3 regions of the Shewanella sp. SM21 genome follow, and region 3 is predicted to be linked to each of the others. Evidence: predicted binding sites of a transcription regulator. Region 3 holds the regulator's gene; each other region holds the start of a gene.
What was found. The regulator ArgR, encoded in region 3, controls arginine synthesis, uptake and breakdown. The targets are predictions, from matches to a motif close to ANTGAATANNTATTCANT.
Positions count from the first base shown of each region.

Region 1: L5L94_RS06160 (YjiH family protein) is a predicted target of ArgR. The motif match lies at 1,440-1,457, and genes of this name have one in related genera.
Region 2: argA (amino-acid N-acetyltransferase) is a predicted target of ArgR. The motif match lies at 6,164-6,181, and genes of this name have one in related genera.

Region 1 is NZ_JAKKRL010000004.1:815-8,922, forward strand. Features, by position in the region: gene L5L94_RS06160 (YjiH family protein) at 1-1,358, opposite strand, end outside; gene L5L94_RS06165 (hypothetical protein) at 2,065-2,778, shown strand; gene L5L94_RS06170 (U32 family peptidase) at 2,815-3,702, opposite strand; gene L5L94_RS06175 (peptidase U32 family protein) at 3,740-4,750, opposite strand; gene L5L94_RS06180 (SCP2 domain-containing protein) at 4,889-5,422, shown strand; gene L5L94_RS06185 (S8 family peptidase) at 5,521-7,410, opposite strand; gene L5L94_RS06190 (YfhL family 4Fe-4S dicluster ferredoxin) at 7,932-8,108, opposite strand, start outside.
Region 2 is NZ_JAKKRL010000023.1:33,450-41,557, forward strand. Features, by position in the region: gene L5L94_RS21150 (diguanylate cyclase domain-containing protein) at 1-432, shown strand, start outside; gene recQ (DNA helicase RecQ) at 414-2,237, opposite strand; gene L5L94_RS21160 (thioesterase family protein) at 2,525-2,989, shown strand; gene rarD (EamA family transporter RarD) at 3,195-4,079, shown strand; gene L5L94_RS21170 (PH domain-containing protein) at 4,127-4,645, opposite strand; gene argA (amino-acid N-acetyltransferase) at 4,765-6,084, opposite strand; gene rpmG (50S ribosomal protein L33) at 6,407-6,580, opposite strand; gene rpmB (50S ribosomal protein L28) at 6,587-6,823, opposite strand; gene radC (RadC family protein) at 6,945-7,622, opposite strand; gene coaBC (bifunctional phosphopantothenoylcysteine decarboxylase/phosphopantothenate--cysteine ligase CoaBC) at 7,745-8,108, shown strand, end outside.
Region 3 is NZ_JAKKRL010000009.1:10,601-18,708, reverse strand. Features, by position in the region: gene ggt (gamma-glutamyltransferase) at 1-1,241, shown strand, start outside; gene L5L94_RS13305 (Dyp-type peroxidase) at 1,490-2,425, shown strand; gene L5L94_RS13300 (LysR family transcriptional regulator) at 2,499-3,401, opposite strand; gene L5L94_RS13295 (NAD(P)-dependent oxidoreductase) at 3,508-4,140, shown strand; gene argR (transcriptional regulator ArgR) at 4,288-4,758, opposite strand; gene mdh (malate dehydrogenase) at 5,053-5,988, shown strand; gene L5L94_RS13280 (thiol-disulfide oxidoreductase DCC family protein) at 6,092-6,490, opposite strand; gene folM (dihydromonapterin reductase) at 6,757-7,503, shown strand; gene L5L94_RS13270 (5-formyltetrahydrofolate cyclo-ligase) at 7,733-8,108, opposite strand, start outside.

The sequences.
Region 1 (8,108 bases), on a different contig from region 3:
TAGAACAATAAATGCGCTACACCTGCGATAACAGGCAGTGTCACTAAGGTGCGTAGAATAAACACCACGAAAAGCTCAACGAAGTTGACGGGAATTTTACTGCCGATAAGCAGTGCACCGACTTCACTCATATAGATCAACTGAGTCACAGATAAGGCTGCAATTACAAAGCGGGTCATATCTGATTCAATTGAGCTGGCAAGGATTGACGGAATAAACATATCCGCAAAACCGACCACGATTGTTTTAGAGGCTTCAGTGGCTTCTGGAATATGCAGTAATTCGAGTAATGGAATAAACGGCATACCCAAATAGTTAAATATGGGCGTGTGCTCGGCAATAATCAGTGCCAGCGTACCAATGGCCATTACCACAGGGATAATGCCAAATACCATATCGACAACGTTTTTAATGCCTTCATTTAAGACCGCTTTTATGCCACCGGCACTGGCGGCTTTTTCTAAGGCTTTATCAAAGCCCCAAGATAAGGCGCCATGTCCTGCAGGGATTAGCTCATCATCTGGCATGCGTGGTGTGTCATCTATGTAGTTGTCTTTCTTCCACGATAATGGTGGCAACTTAGGCACAATCACAGCGGCGGCAAAACCCGCGAGGCACACAGTCAAATAAAAGGGCACAAACATATGCTCTAACTTAACTTGAGAGATCACCACTAAGCTGAAGGTAATCGATACCGCCGAGAAGGTTGTACCAATAACTGCGGCTTCTCTCTGGGTATAAAAACGGGCTTCGTATTGTTTGCTGGTCAGCAAAATGCCGACACTGCCATCACCTAACCATGAGGCCATACAATCGATAGCACTACGGCCCGGTAGATTGAACACGGGACGCATGACTTTCGTTAAGAGTGTGCCAAAGAGCTCGAGTAGGCCGAAGTTCAGCAGCAGCGGCAGTAACATACCCGCAAAGATAAATACCGAGAATAACACAGGTAATAAGTCGTTTAAGACTAATGCGCCAGTGCTCGAGGAGTTGATGATCTCTGGACCTAAACCTAAGTAAGTCAGTACGATAAACACTGCACCTAAGATCCGAGTCGTCAACCACATAGGGCTGACATTCAATAAACCATTAAGGAAGTGATTTTGCGTAACGAATGTGGGCTTAAACACTTTTGACAGCAAAGAGGACAGCGCCGTAGTCACAACAATAATAGTCACTATGAGGGTTAGCACACCGCTCAATGCGCCTTGCAGTGCTTTAGATATGATAGCGATAGGAATTGTGATCGCATCGTTGTAGCTGATAGGGGTCATAAATAACAGCAGACCAATCAGCGAAGGGACGATAAAGGTGAGTATCGTCTTAATGTTTCGGTTTTTATTTTCAGTAGCCAATGTTGTACACCTTAAAGTACGAGTCGTACATGGTAAATTTGAATAAATAGCCGCACGTAAGAAGCTGTCGACGCTAATTAAGGTGCATTTAAATTCAACTCAAAAACGAGAATGGGGAAGATTACTCGCTTAGCTTCTCTATGTAAAACGATTCGCTAGTTAGTTTGATATAAGCAGCAAAACAGCATAGTTATTTTACTTCAGTTGTCGATAAATTAAGAGTGGCTATATTGGCTTGCATTACTATAAAAACATTATTAAACATGGCGTTATCATCACTCGCTTGAGGTTGGTTAACGACTGGTTAATTACTTGTTTACTGATGTGTGTGAAACTATCTAGATGTTATTTCTGCACAAAAATGCATCAACAACTTTAGCGCTACCGCCATGTTGGCTGGTTTTCTGTTCGATTTTAAAGTGCAATAGAGATAACTCTGGCTATATAGCGTTGGCGAGAACCTGTTGTGCATATCGCGGTAATGTTAAGGAGCCTTGGGCACTAGGACACATTTTTATGCGATAAGCCTTTAAATCGACTTATCTCTATAAGTGACCTTCTCCATTATCTTGATGCTTTTGTGATTGACTAAAAAGTCGCAAATAACGATGAAAGTAAAAATATTATTCATAAAGCGGATACCTGCCGCTTTAAATCTTCTCATTTCCATGTAAGTTAGTATTACTCCCATCCAGCTCTAGTATTCATGATCGCAAAAGTACAGAAGGTTACGATTAAAGGCGGCTCAACACTGGCCATTAAGTTTGGTTTTTTGGGGATCTTTGGGCTTTTAATTGGCATTGTCATTACTGTTTTGGGGTTCGATGATTCTGAATTCCATCGCTTCAATTTTTTGAATCACACCCTAAGTGAATTAGGGACTTATGGTCATTCGTCTTTCGCTGTCATTCTCAACGGTGGATTGTTTTTTGGCAGTTTAAGCCTCGTTTTCTATTGTTTGTCTTCTTTGCAGCAGGTAACTTCTTGCTGGGGATACCCTTTCTTTATCAGTTTGGCTCTCACTTTTCTGGCTTTAGCGAGCGTGGGATTATTTCCGGTGAACGTGTATCACTTGCATGTTCTTGGGCTGAAATGGTTTTTCTATCTGGGGAGTTTGAGTGCGATCTTCTACTTAGCCTTGGTCTGTTTCGGCAAGTCTAACTTTGGCCGTTGGACTGGGTTGTTGGCGTTAATAGTCTTATGTAGCATGTTGACGTTTCTGTATGCGCCACAGCTCAATTTAGGTTTGACCGAAGGCGATAGACCGTTTTATCAGGAGATGGTATTGCAACTGCCGCGTCCTACTTTGTGGTGGCCAGCCCTACTAGAATGGATTGGACTGGGAAGTTTATTGTGTTGGACAAGTGTGCTGCTTTTTAGCCAGTTAAGCTTCAGCCAAGATCCCAAAATCATTGGCTGAGTTATCTTTAAATCTAGGCTTATCTTCAGCTTTAGGCTATGGATTCACATGCACAGCAAGGCCCGCTTCACCAAACCAATAACCGTTGCACTGGGTTATACCAAGGTTGCTATTCATCGAAAAATCCTGAGTATTTTTAGTCGCTTGAATCGTATCGACCAAAGCATTGGCTTTAGTGATGCAGTCAAGACTACTGGGTGATACTCGAAACACATCGACCCCTATTTGTGTCATTGCCGCTATTTCACTGCGTAAATCTAAACAGCTAGCGGATTGGGTTTGAATTCCATTGAGCCTGAGTAAAGGTTGCTGCTCTTGGGTTTGCGCGAGTAGTCCTTTACTGTATTCACGGCATACCGTTTCGCAATGATCTTTCGTGAGCTGTTTGTGTCTAGCGGTAAAGCAGCGCGCCGAATGGGCGAGTGGTAAATAGCCGTGGCCGAGCACTTCCACCTCAAATGATGGCTGCTCTTGAATTACTTGTTGTAACCAAGCCTTAGATAGCTCCACTGGCATCACAAATCTTTGCATTCCAAACTGCTGTAAAATGTCTAAACTGGCGCGATTGTAGTTATTGATACTCGCGCCGCAGACAAAGGGCAAATTACGCTCTTTGGCAAGATACACTGCCGCCATATCGTTTGCTTCGACGATAAATTCACCGTTATCGACCTGGCGTTTGAGCTCAGTATATTCAGATGGCGCTTCGATTAAGGCCAGCGTCGAAAGCACGACTTCTTTACCCGCCTGCTTGAGCATTTGCGCCAGCTCTAGATAATCGCCCCACTTGAGTTCGCGTCTGCGGCTACAAACCGCCTCACCTAAATACACTAAGGGAATTTGACTGGCGGCGACTTGCTGGTAAAAGTCAGCGACTTGCTGTTTCTGCCAGCAATACAACAGTGGTCCTAGGGAAATCTTCATAAGGTGTCCTTTGTCAATCTTGCTCTCTATTTACCTTTTATTGCCAATCGCGCTCGTAGGCGCCAAGCGTAGTGATCTGACCCTCGGATACTTTCGCTAGGGCTTGTTCCCAATGGGGTTGATTTTGGCTTTGTGAGTACAGCGCTGGATTATTTAGATAGGTGTCTATGGCTTGACGCCATACTCGAGTGACTTGTTCAACATAGGCGGGGCTGCGTTGACGTCCTTCGATTTTCAGCGACACTATGCCAGCTTTGGCTAGCTCTGGAAGTAAGCTTAAGGTATTCAAACTGGTTGGTGATTCGAGTAAATATTGCGGCGAATCTTGATCTGCTGTGATGTAACGGCCTTTGCATACCACGGGATAACCCATTTGTTCGTCGAGGGCCGATTTATCAATTAACACATCGTTGAGCCGGGTTAATCTGTTCTGTCCTTCTTCTTGCCAGCGTACGTGTTTTGCTGGTGAACAAGATCCACCAGTGTTGGGTGATTGGCCCGTTACATAGGATGACAGCTGGCAACGCCCTTCGGCCATAATGCACAGACTACCAAAGGCGAATACTTCCAAATCCACTGGGCTGACTTTAGCAAGATCCCGTACTTGTTTCATGGATAACACCCGTGGCAATACTACTCTGGCGATGTTAAAGGCTTCCTTATAAAAGCTCAGCGCCCCCAGATTGGTTGCACTGGCCTGCACCGATAAATGCAGTGGCAGGTTTGGATAGTGCCTATGGGCATAATCGAGCAAAGAAAGATCGGCGACAATTAATGCATCCATACCCAGTTTTGCCGCTAAATCGATAGCCTGATACCAACGATGCTCTTCACCGGGCTTTGGAAAAGTATTTAAGGTCAAAAAGATTTTTTTGCCGTGCTTTTGCGTCAGCTCAGTGGCTTCTTGCAATTTTGCGGGGGTGAAGTTTAATCCTGCAAACGAGCGTGCGTTGGTGTCGTCTTTTAACCCTAGATACACAGCGTCGGCTCCGGCATGTAATGCCGACTTTAGCGAGGCCAGATTTCCTGCTGGACACAACAGCTCCATAGTGATGCTCCCGATAAAATGATAGCCGCTGAGTGTAGGTAAGATTGAATGGCGATGAATTGATTTAAAACAGGTTTAAGATCATAAAATCCCGATAAACTGGGATATATCATGTTTTATTCTTGTAGGGTTCCCGCTATGTCCGCTGTTTTTTTCGCAAAATTTGCTCAGCAACTTTTAGAGTTCACCCCAAAAGCCATCGGCTTTCCCCTTGCTAAGATGCCGTTTAGCCTCAAAGCAAAAGCCATCAGCCAATTGCTTGAACTCTTACTTGCCGAGCAAGCTGCTGACGATGAGCTTGGATTTTTGATGGATAAATGGGTCGCGATTCGAGTGGAAGATATAAACTTAGCCTTCGAAGTCAGTTTTAATGGCAAGTGGCAAGTCAGAGAGCTCACCGATGCGCAGGTGACCTTCAGTGCCAACTCTGCTGAGCTAGTGTTAGTGGCAGCGGCGAAGGAAGATCCCGACACGCTATTCTTCCAGCGTAAGCTGAGTATTCAAGGTGATACTGAATTAGGACTCGAAGTGAAAAACCTGCTGCTAAGTATCGAATTTGCCAGTATGCCAGCCCCAATTCGTCTTAGTGTTGAAAAGCTTGCCGCTGTGATTGAGCGTCTGCAAATTGAAGCGAAACCGACAATTATTCTCGCCAAATCCCCAAGCTTTTAACTTTATGTAGTGAGACTACACACTGCTAATTCCATAAAGAAGCCCGCTAAGTTGTTATCTTAGTGGGCTTATTTTTATTTAAACTTTTGGTCAATGAGTTAGTAGCTTGCACTCAGTTGTAGTCCCGAGTAGCTCGAATAAGCGCGTAACATCACATGGTAAGTTCCCGCTTGAGTCACGGTAATCGAACAGCTTTCATTGTTCCCATTTTTATAGGGACGGCAATCATAGCTGGTGGTCGTTGGGGTAGTGCCTGCTTTGACATACAGGTCTACATCTCCAGTTCCGCCACTGGTGGCAATGTTGAGTTGGCTATTGGCTGGAACCACTATCTTATAAAGTTTCTCTGTTGCAGTTGCCCCGCTTAAATTCGTGACAGGTACGCCATTGGTTAAGCAGTTTGCATCGGTGCAGCTTCCGCCACCATTCAGGTTATAGCTGGCTGTCAGTTGGGCATTGGCGTAATTATTATAGCCTTGCACCATCACATACCACCGACCCGTCGTAGGTGTGGTGAAATTACAGCTCTCGTTGTTGCCATTTTGATAGGGGCGGCATTGGTAGCTTGTTGTCGTCGGTTTTTGCCCTTGGCTGACATAAATATCCGCATCACCAGAACCACCCGCTAGATTGATCCCTAAACTTGCCGCATTGACTGGGACATCAATGTAGTAATACGTCGCAGAACCTGTGGCACCACTGATTGCGACACCCACATTATTTTGCAGCGGTGTTTCATCGACGGGGCAATTATTGCCACAGCCACCATCATCGCCTGCGAGTGAAAAGAGTAATTTATTGGGTGAACCTGTTTTAGCGTCTGTAACTTTATTTGACGTGGCGCGCGTCGTGAGTAAGTTTGTCACCTGTGCGGGAGAGAGATTTGGATTTTCATCTAAGTATAATGCGGCAACGCCTGCCACATGTGGGGCAGCCATTGAGGTACCACTTATGGTATTAGTCGCTGAATTCGAGTTATACCAAGCGGACGTAATGCTCGAACCAGGCGCATAGATATCAAGGCAAGTCCCGAAGTTAGAAAAACTCGAGCGGGAATCGTTACTGGTGGTTGAACCAACTGTGATGGCATTTATCGCCCGTGCGGGTGAGTAATTACAGGCGTTGCTGTTGTCGTTACCCGCCGCCACTACGAAAGTGACCCCTGCGGCAACTGCGGCATTGACTGCATCATCAGTTGCTTGGGAGGCGCCGCCTCCTAAACTCATGTTTGCGACGGCGGGGCCGGAAGCATTGTTTTTCACCCAGTTTATCCCTGCAATCACGCCAGAGTTACTACCTGAACCTGAACAGTTGAGTACTCTGACTCCCACAAGATTGACGTTTTTAGCCACACCGTAGGTAGCACCGCCAACAGTTCCTGCCACATGGGTACCATGGCCGTTACAGTCAGTCGCATCGTAATCATTATCCACAAAATCATAGCCACTGCTGGCGCGACCACCAAACTCATTGTGAGTATTAAGCACGCCAGTATCGATCACAAAGGCGGTTACACCAGAGCCGTCGAAATCCGTGTGATAGTTACTATCCAATGGCAAGTTTCGTTGATCGATTCTGTCTATGCCCCAGGTCGGACTCGGTTGATTGGCATTGGCTTCAACCATAGGCGTTACTGACATGATTTGATCTTGTTCTATGTATTTCACATTTGGATCTTTACGCAGTGCTTTAATCTGTTGGGCGCTGGCCTTGATGAGTACACCATTGAGCACATTGCCAAAGTTTTTCATCACAGTGACATCATATTGGTTGACTAAACTCTCGGCTTGTTTCGTCGCGAATTCAGCTATGGTGTTGTTATTACTTAGATTAAGAACGCTTGGGGTATTGAATACAACAATGTAAGTATCTTTGATGGCTTTAGATTGCGGGACACTTACCATACTCGCTTGGTATTCATTAGCGTTAACAGGGAAGTAAGCAAGTCCAGTTGCGACCGCGACTGCAATTAAATGTTTCTTATGCATGTTGAACTCCATTTTCTTTTTATGTCTCCACGGACTTCGAGACATAATTTAATGTAGAAGGTATTTTCAACCTGCCCAGTTCGGTGCTTAAGGCGTATCTAATTTACAAGGTTAAAATGTAACACTTGATTTACAATTTGACCGTGGATGGCTTTTTACTTAGCTAAAGAGTGAGGTGTACAAATAAGCGTCAAAATAATAACTATTAGTCTATTAAAACAACCGAGTTTGTAAAAGTGGTGATTTATCAAGCGACATTTTGTCCGAACCACAAACTGTGAAGCAGCGATAAATTCAGTCTGCTACTTTTTTGACATTCACCGCTGAAAAGAAGTCAGTCTAAAGTAGTATTTTGACTAATGCTGAAGTAAAGGCTTGGATTTAAGCGATTTAAAGGTTTCTCATACCGTTAAATGCATCTTTATTGTGATTTTTTATGCGGATTGTTTTGCGCAGGTTATGGCAGGTATTAGAGCAGATTTGACCGAGAGGCATTATAGCCACTCGGTCAGGTGACGTGATTAAGCTTTTTGCGTTAACACGGCAAATTTCACTAACAATTCGTCGTTAGATTCGACACGGTTTGGATCTGGGTCGATGCAATCAATGGGGCAGACAGACACGCAAGTCGGTTTGTCGTAGTGACCCACACATTCGGTGCAACGGTCTGGATCGATTTCATAGATCTCTTCGCCCAT
Region 2 (8,108 bases), on a different contig from region 3:
CATATTGAAGGTAATGAACCTGCTGAAACGCTGCTCCAACAAGTCACATCAGCATTAAACAGTGCCAAACAAGGTAATTACCCACTGTCTTTATTATTGTTTAATGCGAGTCAGATCCGTCAAGTTGACCTGCCTCTCTTACAGGATGAGCTACAACACAGACTACGGGAGCAAGATAAGTTAATCCGATATTCGATGGATGAAATTGTCATTATCCTGCCGCATACCTCGGCAACTGGTGCTAAAAGAGTCGTTAGTCAGTTAGTTGCTTGCATTCAGCCTTGGCAGGGTTCAAGTAAGGTCAATATTGGTATAGCGGCGATGCAACAGTTTGATACCTTAGAGTCTTTAATTAAGCGAGCCAGTATCAATCAATTGGGCAAGGTTAAAGTCAATGAGAATAATCCAAACTATTATTCTCCCGCTAAATAAGCCGCGATTTCATCGAGAAAAGCGTCACCGAAACGACTCAGTTTACGCTCGCCAACCCCGTTGACGGCGAGCATTTCCCCCGCGCTCGTTGGCATCATGGCTGCCATTTCTGCGAGGGTAGCGTCGTTAAAGACTAAATACGGCGGCACATCCTGCTGCTCGGCAATGGTTCTACGCAATAACTTCAACCGTGCGAACAACTTACGGTCATAATTCAACGGTGCTTTAGACTGACTCGCCTTACGTTTTGTGGTTGTTAACTGAATACGCGGTTCAGCAAGCATTAGCGCCACTTCCCCTTTGAGCACAGGTCGTGCTGATGGGTTTAGGGTAATAGATGAACCGCGAGTCACATCTTGACTCGCCAGTCCCAAATGAATGAGTTGGCGGATCACACTCAACCAATATTCATGGCTCTTGTCTTTACCAATCCCCCAAGTCGTGAGTTTGTCATGCCCTCGATCGACTATCGGCGCGCCTTTCGAACCGCGCAACACTTCAATTAAATGATTGATACCAAAACGCTGGCCTAAACGGAAAATACATGACAGCACCTTCTGCGCATCTTCGGTGCCGTTATAACGCTTAGGCGGGTCGAGGCAAATGTCGCAGTTACCACAGGGCTCTAATGCACTCTCATCAAAGTAATGCAGCAACACTTGGCGGCGACAGGTCTGCGCCTCAGCAAAGGCAGCCATAGTATTAAGTTTGTGGAATTCGACCTGTTGCTGCGGTCCTGGCTCGGACTGTTCAATCAAATGTCGCACCCGACCAATATCGGCGGGATCGAACAACATAAAAGCTTCTGCATCGAGCCCATCACGTCCTGCTCGGCCCGTTTCCTGATAATAGGCTTCGATACTTTTCGGGATATCGTAATGCACTACAAAGCGCACATTAGACTTATTAATCCCCATACCGAAAGCCACAGTGGCAACCACAATATCAATTTGATCTTTAAGGAAACTATCCTGTACTGCACCACGGTCTTCCTGCGTCATTCCCGCATGATAGGCCTTGGCATTAAAACCTTGCAGGCATAAACGGTCAGCCACTTCATCGACACGGCGACGACTGCTGCAATAAATAATGCCGTTAGTACCATTCTGCTGCGTTAAAAAATGTCGTAACTGATTAGCTGCATTAAGCTTTTCGGCGACTGTATAGCGAATATTGGGCCGATCGAAACTTGAAAGTAAACGGAATGGGTCAATACCGAGCCGCTCACAAATACTCTGCCGAGTCGCCTGATCTGCTGTTGCGGTCAGCGCCATCATGGGCACATAGGGGAAGAGTTGCTTTAACTGGCCGAGCGCCGCATATTCTGGGCGAAAATCATGACCCCACTGACTGATACAATGCGCCTCATCGATGGCAAACATCGCGAGCTGGAGCGACTGCATGCGCTCAATAAAATCAGCGGTTAATAAACGTTCAGGTGACACATAAAGCAGTTTTAACTCACCGTGGCGTAGCTGCCTTAATACTTCGGCACTCTGCTCGCGCGGCAATGAGGAATTCAGATAAGCCGCAGCAACACCGGTTTGCAACAAGCTATCGACTTGATCTTTCATCAAAGAAATCAATGGGGAGACGACAATAGTGATGCCATTCATCATCAAGGCAGGTAACTGATAACACAGACTCTTACCGCCGCCCGTTGGCATGATCACTAAGCAATCTTGCCCGCCGCAGACACGTTCTATCACCTCCCGCTGACCGTCCCTAAAGTCACGGTAACCAAACACCTGTGCGAGGCGTTGCGAGAGCGGATCATCATGCGTGTCGAGTACGAGCTTTTCCATGGATCTTCTATGTCAAAAGTGAGGGGGCCTATTCTAAAGGACTGAACCGCTCCTGTCTTGCGCCATCTTGTCGTAAACCCATTCTGGATAAATGTCATCGACTAAGATCGCCCTCCCTCAACTAACCATAATGCCCATAGCCAATTTATCTTCAATCTAGCTTAAGTTGCATTCTGCGCACGCTTCACTGTAGATTAATTGCTCTAAGCCGCACTTTGTTAATCTAAGTGTTGATAACAAATCCAATTACGCCTAATACCGTCACTCAGTGACAAGGATGAGAAACCATGACAAACCCAATCCAAGCCGAGATATTAAGCCGAGTGGCAGAAGTCTTTGATCAACATGTCCCTTTTCATAATCTGCTCGGGCTCGATATTAAACGCTACGATGTCGACGGTGTCGAAGTGGTCATCAATATGAAACCAGAACTTATTGGCAATATCCATCAACAGATCCTCCACGGCGGTGTCACAGCTACAGTACTAGATGTGGTCGGCGGACTCACCGCATTTGCAGGACTGGTTGCAAGCCGTGAAGATTGGACGATTGAAGAATTACAACAACGCCTCCAAACTTTAGGGACGATTGATATGCGCGTCGATTATCTGCGGCCGGGACGCGGCCTCACCTTTACGGGCACGGGCAGCGTCATTCGTGCGGGTAATCGAGTTTCAGTATGCCGCATGGAACTACATAATGAGCAAGGCACGCATATCGCTTTTGGAACAGGGACTTATATGGTGGGTTAGGTGGTTAAATTTAGATGTGTATTAGTGCCTTAGGGCTCAAAATTGACTAAGGTAAACGTCTTAATTAACAGGATGGTTACTCACTTTAATCGCCCATTCAATCTATTGCGGAGATATTCTGTAACGAAAAGAACACGGCGATGCCCTTGAGTCAGCGGTCAGACACACCTACAATCGCCACCTTGTTGTTCTTCGAAGATGTCTCATGCCAGATCTTGAATACCGCAAAGGGATCCTACTTGCCGTCAGTGCTTACTGTATGTGGGGTTTTGCGCCTTTATATTTCAAATTACTCAACCATGTTTCCGCCACCGAAATTTTGCTCCATCGGGTGATTTGGTCATTCGTGTTTATGCTGATGATTATGCAGTTTATCGGCGGGTTCTCACGCTTACGCTTACTGTTTAAACAGCCTAAACAGCTGATGGTTCTCACCATTACTTCCATATTGATCGCGGGAAACTGGCTACTATTTATCTGGGCGGTAAATAACGATCACATGCTCGATGCCAGCCTAGGTTACTTCATCAATCCTTTACTCAACGTCTTACTCGGTATGTTATTTCTAGGCGAAAGATTGCGTAAACTGCAATGGTTTGCGGTTTCACTCGCCAGCGCTGGCGTATTGATCCAGTTAATCTCTTTTGGCTCAATTCCCATCGTCTCACTGGCACTCGCGGGCACCTTTGGTTTCTATGCGCTGCTGCGAAAAAAGGTCAATGTGGATGCTAAGGCCGGATTATTGGTCGAAACCGCAGTGTTATTACCGGTAGCGCTGATTTATCTCGTCGCAACCTTAGACACTGCCACGGCGAGCATGCTGACTAACGATTGGCAATTGAATCTGATGTTAATGGCGGCTGGGATAGTGACTACCATTCCTTTGCTGTGTTTTGCAGGGGCAGCGGTACGTATTCCATTGTCTATGCTCGGCTTTTTCCAATATATTGGCCCGAGTATTATGTTCATCCTCGCGGTGAGTCTGTTCAATGAGCCCTTCGATGCCGAAAAAGGCGTGACCTTCGGCTTTATCTGGAGCGCGCTACTCGTCTTTACCTTAGATATGGCCTATAAACGCAAGACGGCGTAAGCATTATCACGCCGATACACAGTTGCAGAAGTGATGACATATGATGATTACTTTTGTAACTGTGCTAAAAACTCACTCCCTTGCGGTACTGTCAGTAATAAACTGTAGCCTTTAGTCGTTGGCACTAACACTAACTGCGATTTATCTGTTATCGCCAAAAATGCCCTGCCTTTCCCTTGTAGATTAAACCAACCCAATTGAAATCCTGGCATGCCTATACCGTTGGCTTTAAATCTCGGCGTTAAATCTGCCTCTTGTTGCAAATCGACTATGCGTGCCTCGGCGGGCAATAAATCCACGCGGGATAACTGCACTTTATAGAAGGGAACATCCAATGTGAGCTCTGTATCGGTTAACACTAATTCGGCGCTATTCGATTGATAGAAGACCCAAGAAAATCCGCCCATCATCACCAGCAATATACCTAAACTCGCTGACTTCGCTATCTTAGGCATATTTTTTAGCCATAACATCAGTAAGATACCCGCTAAACCGAGCAATAAGACGATAAAACTGAAGATAGAGGTTTGGGTTAAAGGGGCGAGTTCAAAAAATTGAGGACTCATTGGCAGTATCTCCCGTGCAGTGAAGCCTTAATCTGCCAACAAAGACATATTATGTCGATAAAAATGCCAGCGCTAATATGAGTACTAGGCTGACATTGATTGGATTGATTTAGAACGGCTTAAAGATCGAGCGCGAGAATTTTGGAGCGGCGTTGATAGTTATACAACTGCTTCTTCTTCTGCGGCAGTGCTTCAACATCTTCAATCACAAAACCATGCTCTAAGAACCAGTGAATGCTCCGAGTTGTCAATGCAAACAATCGTGAATAACCACGGTTTCTGGCCTGATTGATAATGTTCTTCAGCAGTAAGCTCCCTCTATCGGCATCGCGATAATCAGGATGCACCACCAAACAAGCAAACTCACCCGCATTGTCCTCTTCAAAAGGATAGAGCGCAGCACAACCAATCACTAAACCATCGCGTTCAATCAACATGAACTGTTCGATTTCGATCTCAAGCTGCTCACGGCTACGACGCACCAGAATGCCTTGCTCCTCCAATGGACGGATAAGGTTCAGTACACCGCCAATATCAGCGATCGACGCACAGCGTAAACGCTCGGCACTCTCAGTCACGATTTGCGTGCCTATCCCTTCGCGAGAAAACAGTTCCTGCAACAAGGCGCCATCTTCGAGGTAGCTAACTAAATGACAACGCGGTACGCCATTGCGGCAAGCATCGATACTGGCTTTGAGAAACGCCATAGTGCCAACACAAGCAGACCCTTGCTCGGCCAGCTTGTTCATGATGTTTTGCGCATCATTTGGCATCAACTCGGCAATCACATCGCCATTACGATCGAGAATACCGTTCTGTGAGCTAAAGCCGATCATCTTGTCGGCTTTGAGCTTAATTGCCACTTGAGTCGCGATTTCCTCGGCGGTGAGATTAAAGCTTTCACCAGTAACCGAAGCCGCAATCGGCCCCATCAATACGATGCAGTGATTATCTAACTGACGTTTTAAGCCTTGCACATCAATACGACGCACTTTGCCACTCAGACAAAAGTCCACACCATTATCCACACCCAGTGGTTGAGCAATCACAAAGTTGCCGCTCACTAAGTTAATTTGCGCACCTTGCATCGGCGTATTACTTAAACTCATGGATAAACGCGCTGTGATATCAAATTGCAGTGCACCCGCAACTTGCTTAATCACTTTGAGCGAATCTTCATCCGTGATACGCACACCGTCGTGGTAGGCAGGCGCAATACCGTTGGCGGCTAATGCAGCATCAATCTGCGGCCTAGCGCCATATACCAACACCACTTTGATCCCTAAACTGTGCAGCAGGGCGACATCATTTAAGATGGCGCGGAATTGATTTTGAGCCAAAGCTTCACCACCCAGCATGACCACAAAAGTTTTACCTCTGTGGGCATTAACATAGGGGGCAGAATGACGAAATCCATCAACCAGTTCAGTGGTACGCACGCGTTATTTACACCTCATTTTTGAGCTGGCAGCGTCACTATGACACACCAGGAATGAATCGCTAACTTTCGCGTATGGTATTGCATTTTAATTCACATATAAAGAATTTATTCTCACTAAAGTGCAGATTTGATGATTTAAAGTGCTTAGAACTGCACTATTTTATATTTTCAGTAAGTGTTCACACTTTTTTAACTTCACAGGGGATGATTCAGCGGCATCAGTTTGCGAGGCAATTATCTCAACTTGATGACTAGCCACTAAAAAAATGCAAAAAAAAGCCCCTTAAATAAGGGGCTTTTCTCGAAACACTAACCAAGGATTACTTGATTTTGGCTTCTTTGTAGATAACGTGCTGACGAATAACTGGATCAAATTTTTTGATTTCCATTTTTTCAGGCATGTTACGCTTGTTTTTTTCAGTTGTGTAGAAGTGACCAGTCTTAGCTGTAGAAACTAATTTGATCTTCTCACGATTACCTTTAGCTTTAGCCATGATCTATTATACCTTCTCGCCACGGGCACGAAGTTCAGCAACAACAACTTCGATACCTTTTTTGTCGATCAGACGGATACCTTTAGTAGATACACGTAACTGTACGAAACGCTTTTCTTCTTCTAACCAAAAACGGTGGTTTTGTAGGTTAGGTAAAAAACGACGACGGGTCGCGTTTTTTGCATGCGAACGGTTGTTACCAACCATCGGCTTCTTGCCAGTAACTTGGCATACTCTTGACATGTCAATCTTCTCCAAAAACAATTTTAACGCTCGAGCATTAATGTGCCTCGTATGGCCGTCGCCCGAGGCACAAAGAGGGCGCATTTTATACACGATCACAGAGTGAAGATCAAGTGTTAGATTAATTAATCCAGCCTCGTTCTGCAAAAGAAACTATCTCTCGATCACCTACAACCATATGGTCCAACAAGGATACGTCTATGGTTGCTAACGCATTTTTTAATCGCTCAGTTATTCGTCGGTCAGCCTGACTGGGCTCGGCAATACCAGACGGATGATTATGACAAACTATAACTGCTGCGGCCTTTTTCTCCAGCACTAAGCTCACCACTTCACGTGGATATACTGAGGCTGAGTCTATTGTGCCGCGGAATAATTCGACAAATTGAATCACTCTATGCTGGCTATCCAGCAGTAAAACTGCGAACACTTCATAGGAGCGATCGGCCAATTGTCGCATTAAATAGTCCCGAGTTAAATCGGGATTTGTCAAAACCTGACCTCTTTGCAGATTTTCCTGCGCTACACGCCGCGCTAATTCGGCCGCAGCTTGAAGCTGGGCGTATTTTACAGGTCCTACGCCCGGAAGTCGACACACCTGATTTCTTGGGGCACAGAGCAGGTTTCTGAGGCCGCCAAACTCGCAAATAAGCGACCTAGCAAGGTCAACCGCGTTTAATCCAGCTAAACCGTTACGCAGCAATACTGCCAGTAATTCAGCATCCGAGAGATGCGCAGCTCCTTTTTGTAACAGTTTATCTCTGGGACCTTCGCCCTCAGGCCAATCTTTAATCCCCATGCGACCTCCCTGTCATCTCACATATTTTCACTTTACTGAGTATGGACGAGATTTTTTGAACTGGGATAGTCACTAAAATTCACCGCTTTGTGATATTGTTGCCGGCATTATTTCTATCTCGGATGATGTCTGTGAGTCTGACAAATAAAAACGTCCTGCTGGGCATTGGCGGCGGTATTGCGGCCTATAAAAGTGCTGATTTAGTACGTCGCTTGAAAGAGCGTGGTTTTGATGTGCGCGTGGTGATGAGCCAAAGTGCGATGGAATTTATCACGCCTCTGACGCTGCAAGCGTTGTCTGGACATCCAGTGGCATCTAGCTTGCTCGACCCCGCAGCAGAAGCAGCCATGGGTCATATAGAACTCGCTCGTTGGGCAGATCTCGTCATCATCGCCCCTGCAACCGCAAACCTATTGGCGCGGATTAATGCAGGCATGGCCGATGAGCTAATCACCACCACGTGTCTTGCCACTGAGGCGCCAATTG
Region 3 (8,108 bases):
TAGCTATGGCTGATAACCTCGCGCCTGCAATTCATTATGCCCGTGATGGTTTCCCTGTGTCAGAGTTGATTGCCTATTACCTTGATGGCAGTGGTAAAAAACTGGCTAAATTCCCCGGTTTTAAAGAAACCTATATGCCTAATGGTAAGATGCCTACCGTAGGGGAAATCTTTAAAAATCCCGCGCTTGCTAACACCTATGAGAAAATTGCCAAGGGCGGCCGCGATGCTTTCTATAAAGGTGATATCGCCAAAAGTATCGATAAGTACATGAAATCCCAAGGTGGTTATTTAAGTTATGATGACTTAGCGAGCCATACTAGCGACTGGATAGATCCCGTTTCGGTGAACTACCGTGGTTACGATGTGTGGGAACTGCCACCTAATGGTCAAGGCATTGCGGCGCTACAAATCTTAAAAACCATGGAGCCCTTTAATGTGGCTGCCATGGGCTTTAATAGTCCTGAATATGTTCATTTATTTGTCGAAGCAAAGAAACTCGCCTTTGCCGACAGAGCTAAGTTTTATGCCGACATGGCCTTTAATAAAGTGCCCGTTACCGAGCTTATCTCACAGAAATATAACTATGATCGCGCTAAGTTGATTGACCCTACAAAAGCCGCCAAGAGTGTCGATGCGGGTAATCCAGCGTTGCAACATGGCGATACTGTGTACCTGACTACCGCTGACAAAGATGGCAACATGGTGTCACTCATTCAGAGTAATTACCGTGGTATGGGGTCAGGGATGACACCGCCGGATCTCGGCTTTGTGCTGCAAGACCGCGGGCAAATGTTTGATTTAACGGAAGGGCGTTTTAATACCTACGCACCGGGCAAGCGTCCATTCCATACCATCATTCCGGCTTTTGTGACCAAAGACGGTAAACCTTGGCTGAGCTTTGGGGTGATGGGCGGCGCGACTCAACCACAAATGCACGCGCAGATTGTAATGAATCTGATTGATTTTAAAATGAACTTGCAAGAAGCGGGCGATGCCCCCAGAATTTTGCATATGGGGTCAACCGAGCCCACAGGCGAAGTGATGAATGATGGTGGCTACGTCAGTCTGGAATCAGGTTTTCCGGTAGAAACCCGTCGTGAGTTGATTAAGAAAGGCCATGTGCTGCGTGATGGACTTGGGGAGTTTGGTGGCTATCAAGCCATTGGATTTAATGCCGAAACTGGCGTATATCGTGCGGCCTCTGAGAGTCGCAAGGATGGTCACGCCGCAGGCTATTAACACTAAGATAAATGCTAAGGTAAGCTCAACACTGAGTGAACCTGACGTCATTGATTCGATTTAACAGATTGGCGAGACTTTAATGGTCTCGTCAATTTTTATGTTTAAGGGTCTGGGGTAGGATAATGCTCCGCTATTGGCATTATCATAAACAGATCAGAGCAAACTGTGCGTTAGTTAATGTCATTTTTAGGTAAAGTTGCGGATAATATTGCCGAAAATGAATTTAGAAAAAGGGTGATAACCAAATGGATATTCAAAATATGCCGCGTGAACAGTTGGGTGTGTGTGCTGAGGGGAACTTACACAGTGTCTATTTGATGTTTAATGCCAATGACAATGTCGAGTCGCAATTACGTCCCTGTCTTGCCAACGTTGCGCAGTATATTTATGAGCTGACAGATCAATATTCCGACAGTGCATTCAATGGTTTTGTTGGTATTGGTGCTAATTATTGGGATAGCCTCTATCCTACTGCTCGCCCAGAACTGCTCAAACCTTTCCCTGCGATGCAAGTGGGCAGTCGTGAAGCGCCTGCAATTGAATATGATTTATTCGTGCATATTCGCAGTGATCGTTACGACATTCTGCATTTAGTGGCTAATGAAATCAGCCAAATGTTTGAAGACTTAGTGGAGTTAGTTGAAGAAGAGCGTGGCTTTAGATTTATGGATAGCCGTGATTTAACCGGCTTTGTCGATGGTACCGAAAACCCTAAGGGGCGCCACCGCCAGGAAGTGGCACTTGTGGGTGATGAGGATCCTGAGTTTAAGGGTGGCAGCTATATTCATGTGCAAAAATATGCCCATAACTTAAGTAAGTGGCATAGGTTACCAGTTAAAAAACAAGAAGATATTATCGGCCGTACTAAGCAAGATAATATCGAGTATGAATCTGAAGATAAGCCACTGACCAGCCATATCAAGCGCGTTAATCTTAAAGATGCCGATGGTAAGTCAATGGAGATCCTGCGTCAGAGTATGCCCTATGGTTCGCTGAAGGAGCAGGGATTAATGTTTATCTCTAACTGCCGCACGCCAGAACATTTTGAAAAGATGCTGCATAGCATGATGTTTGGTGATGGCGAAGGCAATCATGATCACTTGATGCATTTTACTAAGGCGATGACAGGTTCATCTTTCTTTGCCCCTGCACTGGATTTTATGCTGCAGTTCGACGAATAAGCTTTCTATAATCAAGCCGAATTAGTATCAATCGAGACGCACTTAAGCTAACGCCTAAGTGCGTTTTTTTATGCTAATGCGCGGGAACCCATTTTTTGATATCGAGCTGCCATTGCAGGGCGGTGAAATCGATAAAGGCGCGCACTAGATTTTGCTGATAACTGCGGGACAAATATACCGCCCACAGGGTTTGGCCTGGTGTCGTAAATTCGGGTAAGACTTCTTTGAGCTGACCACTGGCAAGGTATTGGTTAGCCAAGTCACAGGGTAACCGCACTATGCCATGTCCACGTAGCGCCGCACTGACCAACACTCCCATATCGTTAGCCCTAAGATTCCCTGTAACTTTGACGTGCTCGGCTTGCAGTTCTTTTAGAAAAGGCCAGTTTTGTTGCGCTGAGTGTATGAGGCAGTTGTGGGCCAGCAGATCAATGGGTTCGAGGAGTGGCGTTGCGCTATCAAGATAGCTCGGTGCCGCGCAAAGTACCGCATCTATGGTCATCAAACGCCGAGCTATGAGATTCTCATCGGGCTGCTCGGTATAACGTAGCGCCACGTCGACTCTCTCATCTACCAATTGCGCAAAACTGTCCGACATCACCAGTTGAATGTTGACCTTAGGATGAATTTTAATAAAGCGATCGACGACATCAAACAGACTGTGCTGCCCTAAGCCAATAGGCGTAGCGATACGAATACTGCCTACCAGTTCACTGTTATGGCTGTGGGCACGGCTCTCCATGGCAGCAACTTCACTTAAGATCCGCTGGCAAAATTGTAGCGCTTCCTCACCCTGCAAAGTCAAGCTGGCGCTGCGCGTGGTGCGGTGTAATAAGCGTAAACTCAACCACTGCTCCACTTCTTGAATATGACGGGAAACCTGCAGGCGGCTGAGGTCTAAATGTTCGGCAGCTTTGGTAAAGCTGCCACAGTTTGCGACTTCGACGAAACTGCGTATTGCGGCAATTTTATCCACATTAGTATCCTATATTGAAACAATCATGCTCAATTATTGATGTTTATTAGGTGAAAAACTGCAAGTAAACTGGATCCAATGTAAATCATCTGGGTGGGACAATGAAATGAAAATCGCAATTTTAGGTGCAACGGGTTGGATTGGTGGTGCAATTTTAAAAGAAGCACAGAGTCGTGGACATAAAGTGATAGCGTTAGTGCGTGACCCAAGCAAGTTATCCGTGGCTGACGTAGTAGTACGTGCCGTGGATTTAGAGCAGCCATTGGTCGCCGATACCTTTGCTGGCGTAGATGTCGTGATTGCCGCTGTTGGTGGCCGCGCCCAACAAAATCATGGTCTAGTGGCGAGTACGGTTCAGCATTTACTGGATGTGCTGCCTAACGCTAAGGTGCCACGTTTATTGTGGGTCGTTGGTGCTGGGAGTTTAGAAGTGGCGCCGGGTGTGACGCTGGTCTCTAGTCCAGATTTCCCAGCAGCATATAAAGATGAGGCGTTAGCTCAGGGTGAAGCTTTGCAGGTATTCCGTGCGGCGCAAACGGCAATCAATTGGACCTTTGTGAGCCCAGCCGTTGAGATTTATCCCGGTGAGAGTGAAGGCCCGTACCGTCTTGGTGGCGACAGCTTCTTTACCGATGCTAATGGTCAAAGCCGTATCTCTGTAACTGATTACGCAAAAGCCATGGTAGATGAAGCCGAAAAGGGCGCTCACCCAAACCAGCGCATCAGTGTGGCTTACTGATATCGTTATAGTTGAGTTAGATATTGTGAGTTAGATATTGTGCTGGAATGTGTAACGTAATCGGGACAATGGCCAAATAACCAGCGCGGTATTGCACTTCAAAATGTACAGATAAAATAGAACAGGTCAGCTCACTGACCTGTTTTTTTATTCTGCGTAATTGAATAAAGATTTGATGGTTTCTAAGGTATCGGCGATATCTTGGATGCTCGATGGGCAAATAAAGATAGTGTCGTCACCGGCAATCGTACCCAAAATGCCTTCTGGTTTACCGATAGAATCCAATAAACGGGCAATCAGCTGCGCGGCACCTGGGCTAGTTCGCACGACGATCATAGCTTGGTTGTGATCGACGTCGAGTACCAAATTCTTCAGTGGGCTACCCGCGGTGGGTACGCCTAATTCGGCTGGTAAGCAATACACCATCTCTTGCTTAGCGTTGCGAGTCCGCACTGCGCCGAACTTGCTGAGCATGCGTGACACTTTTGATTGGTTAATATTACCAAAGCCTTCAGCTTGCAAGGCGGTGACGATTTCACTCTGAGAGCCAAAGCGCTCTTCTTTTAAAATCGACTTAAAAATTCTAACAAGGTCATCCTGATTCTTGGTCGTTTGCATAATATTATTATTCGTTATTCAAAAAAACAGGCCCATTTTGAATATTTTTAGAAAAATTGTCAACAAATAACCAGATTGGTTGAATAAAAATTCACTAAGTCCCAGTGGTTAAGCGTTTGTAGGGGGCGTAAAAATCCCAATTTGAGTAATTGTTCTACATTGCTTTTACGTTATTCCGGAATTCTTTTGTCCCACGACTAAGGGATAATTGAAATTGTTGTGACATTCCAGTAATGTGACGCCAACGCAAATTAGATCCATGTCACACATATCCGAGAAATAACGGAGATAACTATGAAAGTTGCTGTACTTGGTGCTGCTGGTGGTATCGGCCAGGCTCTTGCCCTACTGTTAAAAACTCAATTGCCTGCGGGTTCACAATTGTCTCTATATGATATCGCACCGGTAACTCCGGGTGTTGCGGTTGACTTGAGCCACATTCCAACTGCTGTTGAAATCAAAGGTTTTGCTGGTGAAGATCCAACGCCTGCCCTCGTGGGTGCTGACGTTGTTCTAATTTCTGCTGGTGTTGCACGTAAGCCTGGTATGGATCGTTCAGATCTGTTCAATATCAATGCGGGTATCGTTCGCAACCTGATCGAAAAAGTAGCGGCAACTTGCCCTACGGCTTTGGTTGGCATTATCACTAACCCAGTCAACACGACTGTGGCTATCGCTGCAGAAGTGATGAAAAAAGCGGGTGTTTATGATAAGAACCGTCTGTTCGGTATCACGACTCTAGACGTGATCCGTTCTGAAACTTTCATCGCCGAATTAAAAGGCCTGAACGTTGCTGACGTTAAAGTGAATGTGATCGGCGGCCACAGCGGCGTGACCATTCTGCCATTACTGTCTCAAGTTGAAGGCGCGACTTTCACTGACGAAGAAGTGGCAAGTCTGACGACTCGCATCCAAAACGCGGGTACCGAAGTGGTTGAAGCTAAAGCCGGTGGCGGAAGCGCGACTCTGTCTATGGGTCAAGCGGCTTGCCGTTTCGGTCTGTCTCTGGTTCGTGGTCTGCAAGGCGAAGCTAACATCGTTGAATGCGCCTATGTTGACGGCGGCAGCGAGCATGCTGAATTCTTCGCACAACCTGTGCTGTTAGGCAAAAACGGTATTGAAAAAGTACTGCCTTACGGTGAAGTGAGTGCATTCGAAGCTAACGCTCGTGATTCTATGTTAGATACGCTGAAAGGCGATATCAAACTAGGCGTTGATTTCGTTAAATAATCTTTCGGATAATCTTTTTAGATTATGACGAATTAAAAACGGAGCCATTGAGCTCCGTTTTTTTATGCCTAGGTTTTACACTTTACTAAGCTAATTCAGTCGATCAGCGGCGCTTAGTGGGCAGTTGGCAATTATCGTCGCAGCGGGCTTTGCCCGTCAGTAAATAGGAGATGCGATATCTGTGTTTTGCAAATCTGAGATAGCACCAATCGGCCACAGTTTTAATCACGGGCAGGCGTAACAGTTGGATCCAAGCGCGTGTGCCTGTCAGTGCCCACGCTTTACAAGTGACATCTAACCCGAGTAACACTTCGCCCGTTGCGGTTTCGCCATGGAGAATGGTATTGGCATAGTCCCTATCGATATGGCTGAAACGCTCACTAAAGTCTGGCGCATTTAAATCCTCAAGCGCAATCAAGTTCTTCGGATCGCGCGCTTTCAGTTGGCGCATCTCGGCGCTACATAATGGACAATTTCCATCGTAAAAAATCCGCAGTTCCATCGGTATTACCTCTGATGACTTGATCACAATACTTGGTCTAAGCTCTTGGCTTGAGTACTTAAGCTTGGTTTTCTTCTACCCTATACGCAGAAGAAAGGGTTTTAGATCGAAGCGATTGTAGAACGGATCAGCATCTCATTTGGCTTTTTGTTAGGTTAAATTCAAATGAGTGCAGTAACATCTTGGTTATTCATCAGTTTAACTTGATTGCTGATTTTTAAGCGAACAAGGTAAAACCTGACCAATAACGACTCAAAAGGATAGGTATGACATCTCCCATCATAATCACAGGCGTGGGTAAACGCATAGGTTACGCCTTAGCCAAACATTTTCTCGCCCAAGGTCAGCGCGTGATTGGTACTTATCGCAGCCATTACGCTAGTATTGATGAGCTTACCACCTTAGGTGCGACTCTGTATCCCTGCGATTTTTATGACGATGCCCAAGTGCGATCCTTAATTGCTGAGTTAGCTAAATTGCCGCAAATTCGCGCCATTATTCACAATGCCTCTGACTGGCTGCCTGATCCTGTGCTTACAAAGAATGAGTCTTTAAAGAGTACCACTTTTGCGCCGAGCGAAGTGCTGCAGCGGATGATGCAAGTGCATGTGAGTGTGCCCTATCAGTTGAACTTGGCCTTAGAGGCGCTGCTACGTGCGGGTGCTGGCGATGAAATCGGCGGCAGTGATGTGATTCATATTACTGACTATGTGGCAGAGAAGGGCAGTCAGAAGCATATCGCCTATGCCGCCAGTAAAGCTGCGCTGCACAATATGACGCTATCCTTTGCCGCCAAGTTTGCGCCCGAGGTCAAAGTGAATTCGATTGCGCCTGCGATGATCCTATTTAATGCAGGAGATGATGTTGCCTATCAGCAAAAAACATTAGCCAAAGCGCTGTTGCCGAAAGAGGCGGGGAATGAGGAAATTATCGACTTAGTGGAATATCTGCTGAATAGCCGCTACGTCACTGGTCGTTGCCATAATGTCGATGGTGGCCGGCATTTAAGGTAGAGAAGGCTCTAGAACGCCACTGCATGGCTCTAGATTCTAGAAGGAGTGAACGACTGCATGATCTATTTTGTTTCATACCAAATATGACATTTTCACCCTCCAAAGTGGTCAGATGTAGGAGGTAGAATTCTTTAATAGAAAGAGTGCAGGAGCAGTTATGGAGCGACGCTCTGCTTTTTCTAGCAGCGAAGCGCCCTAGCTTCTAGTTTCTAGTTTCTCGATCCTTCTTTTAAAACGTCAGTACCCGACTTGGGGTGATGATGAACGGTAAAGGCACATCCCAAAGTTCGCAAGGTAAACTCGTCACTTGCTGACAGTCGTGGGCGTAACCCATAGGCAAAGGTTTACCTTTGAGCTGCCAGTTCGCCAGTGTCCTATCGTAATAGCCGCCGCCCATGCCCATGCGATTCCCCATTAAATCAAAAGCCACTAAGGGCGTGATAACCACATCTAGCTCAGTTACTGGGATAATGGCGCGCACATCTAACTTAGGTTCTAAGATGCCGAATTGATTCGCCTGCATCGGCGTGTCTGCGGTGTAATGCAGGAATAACAGTTGCCCAGCATTGAAGGGATGCAACCTTGGCAGATAGGTGTGAATGCCC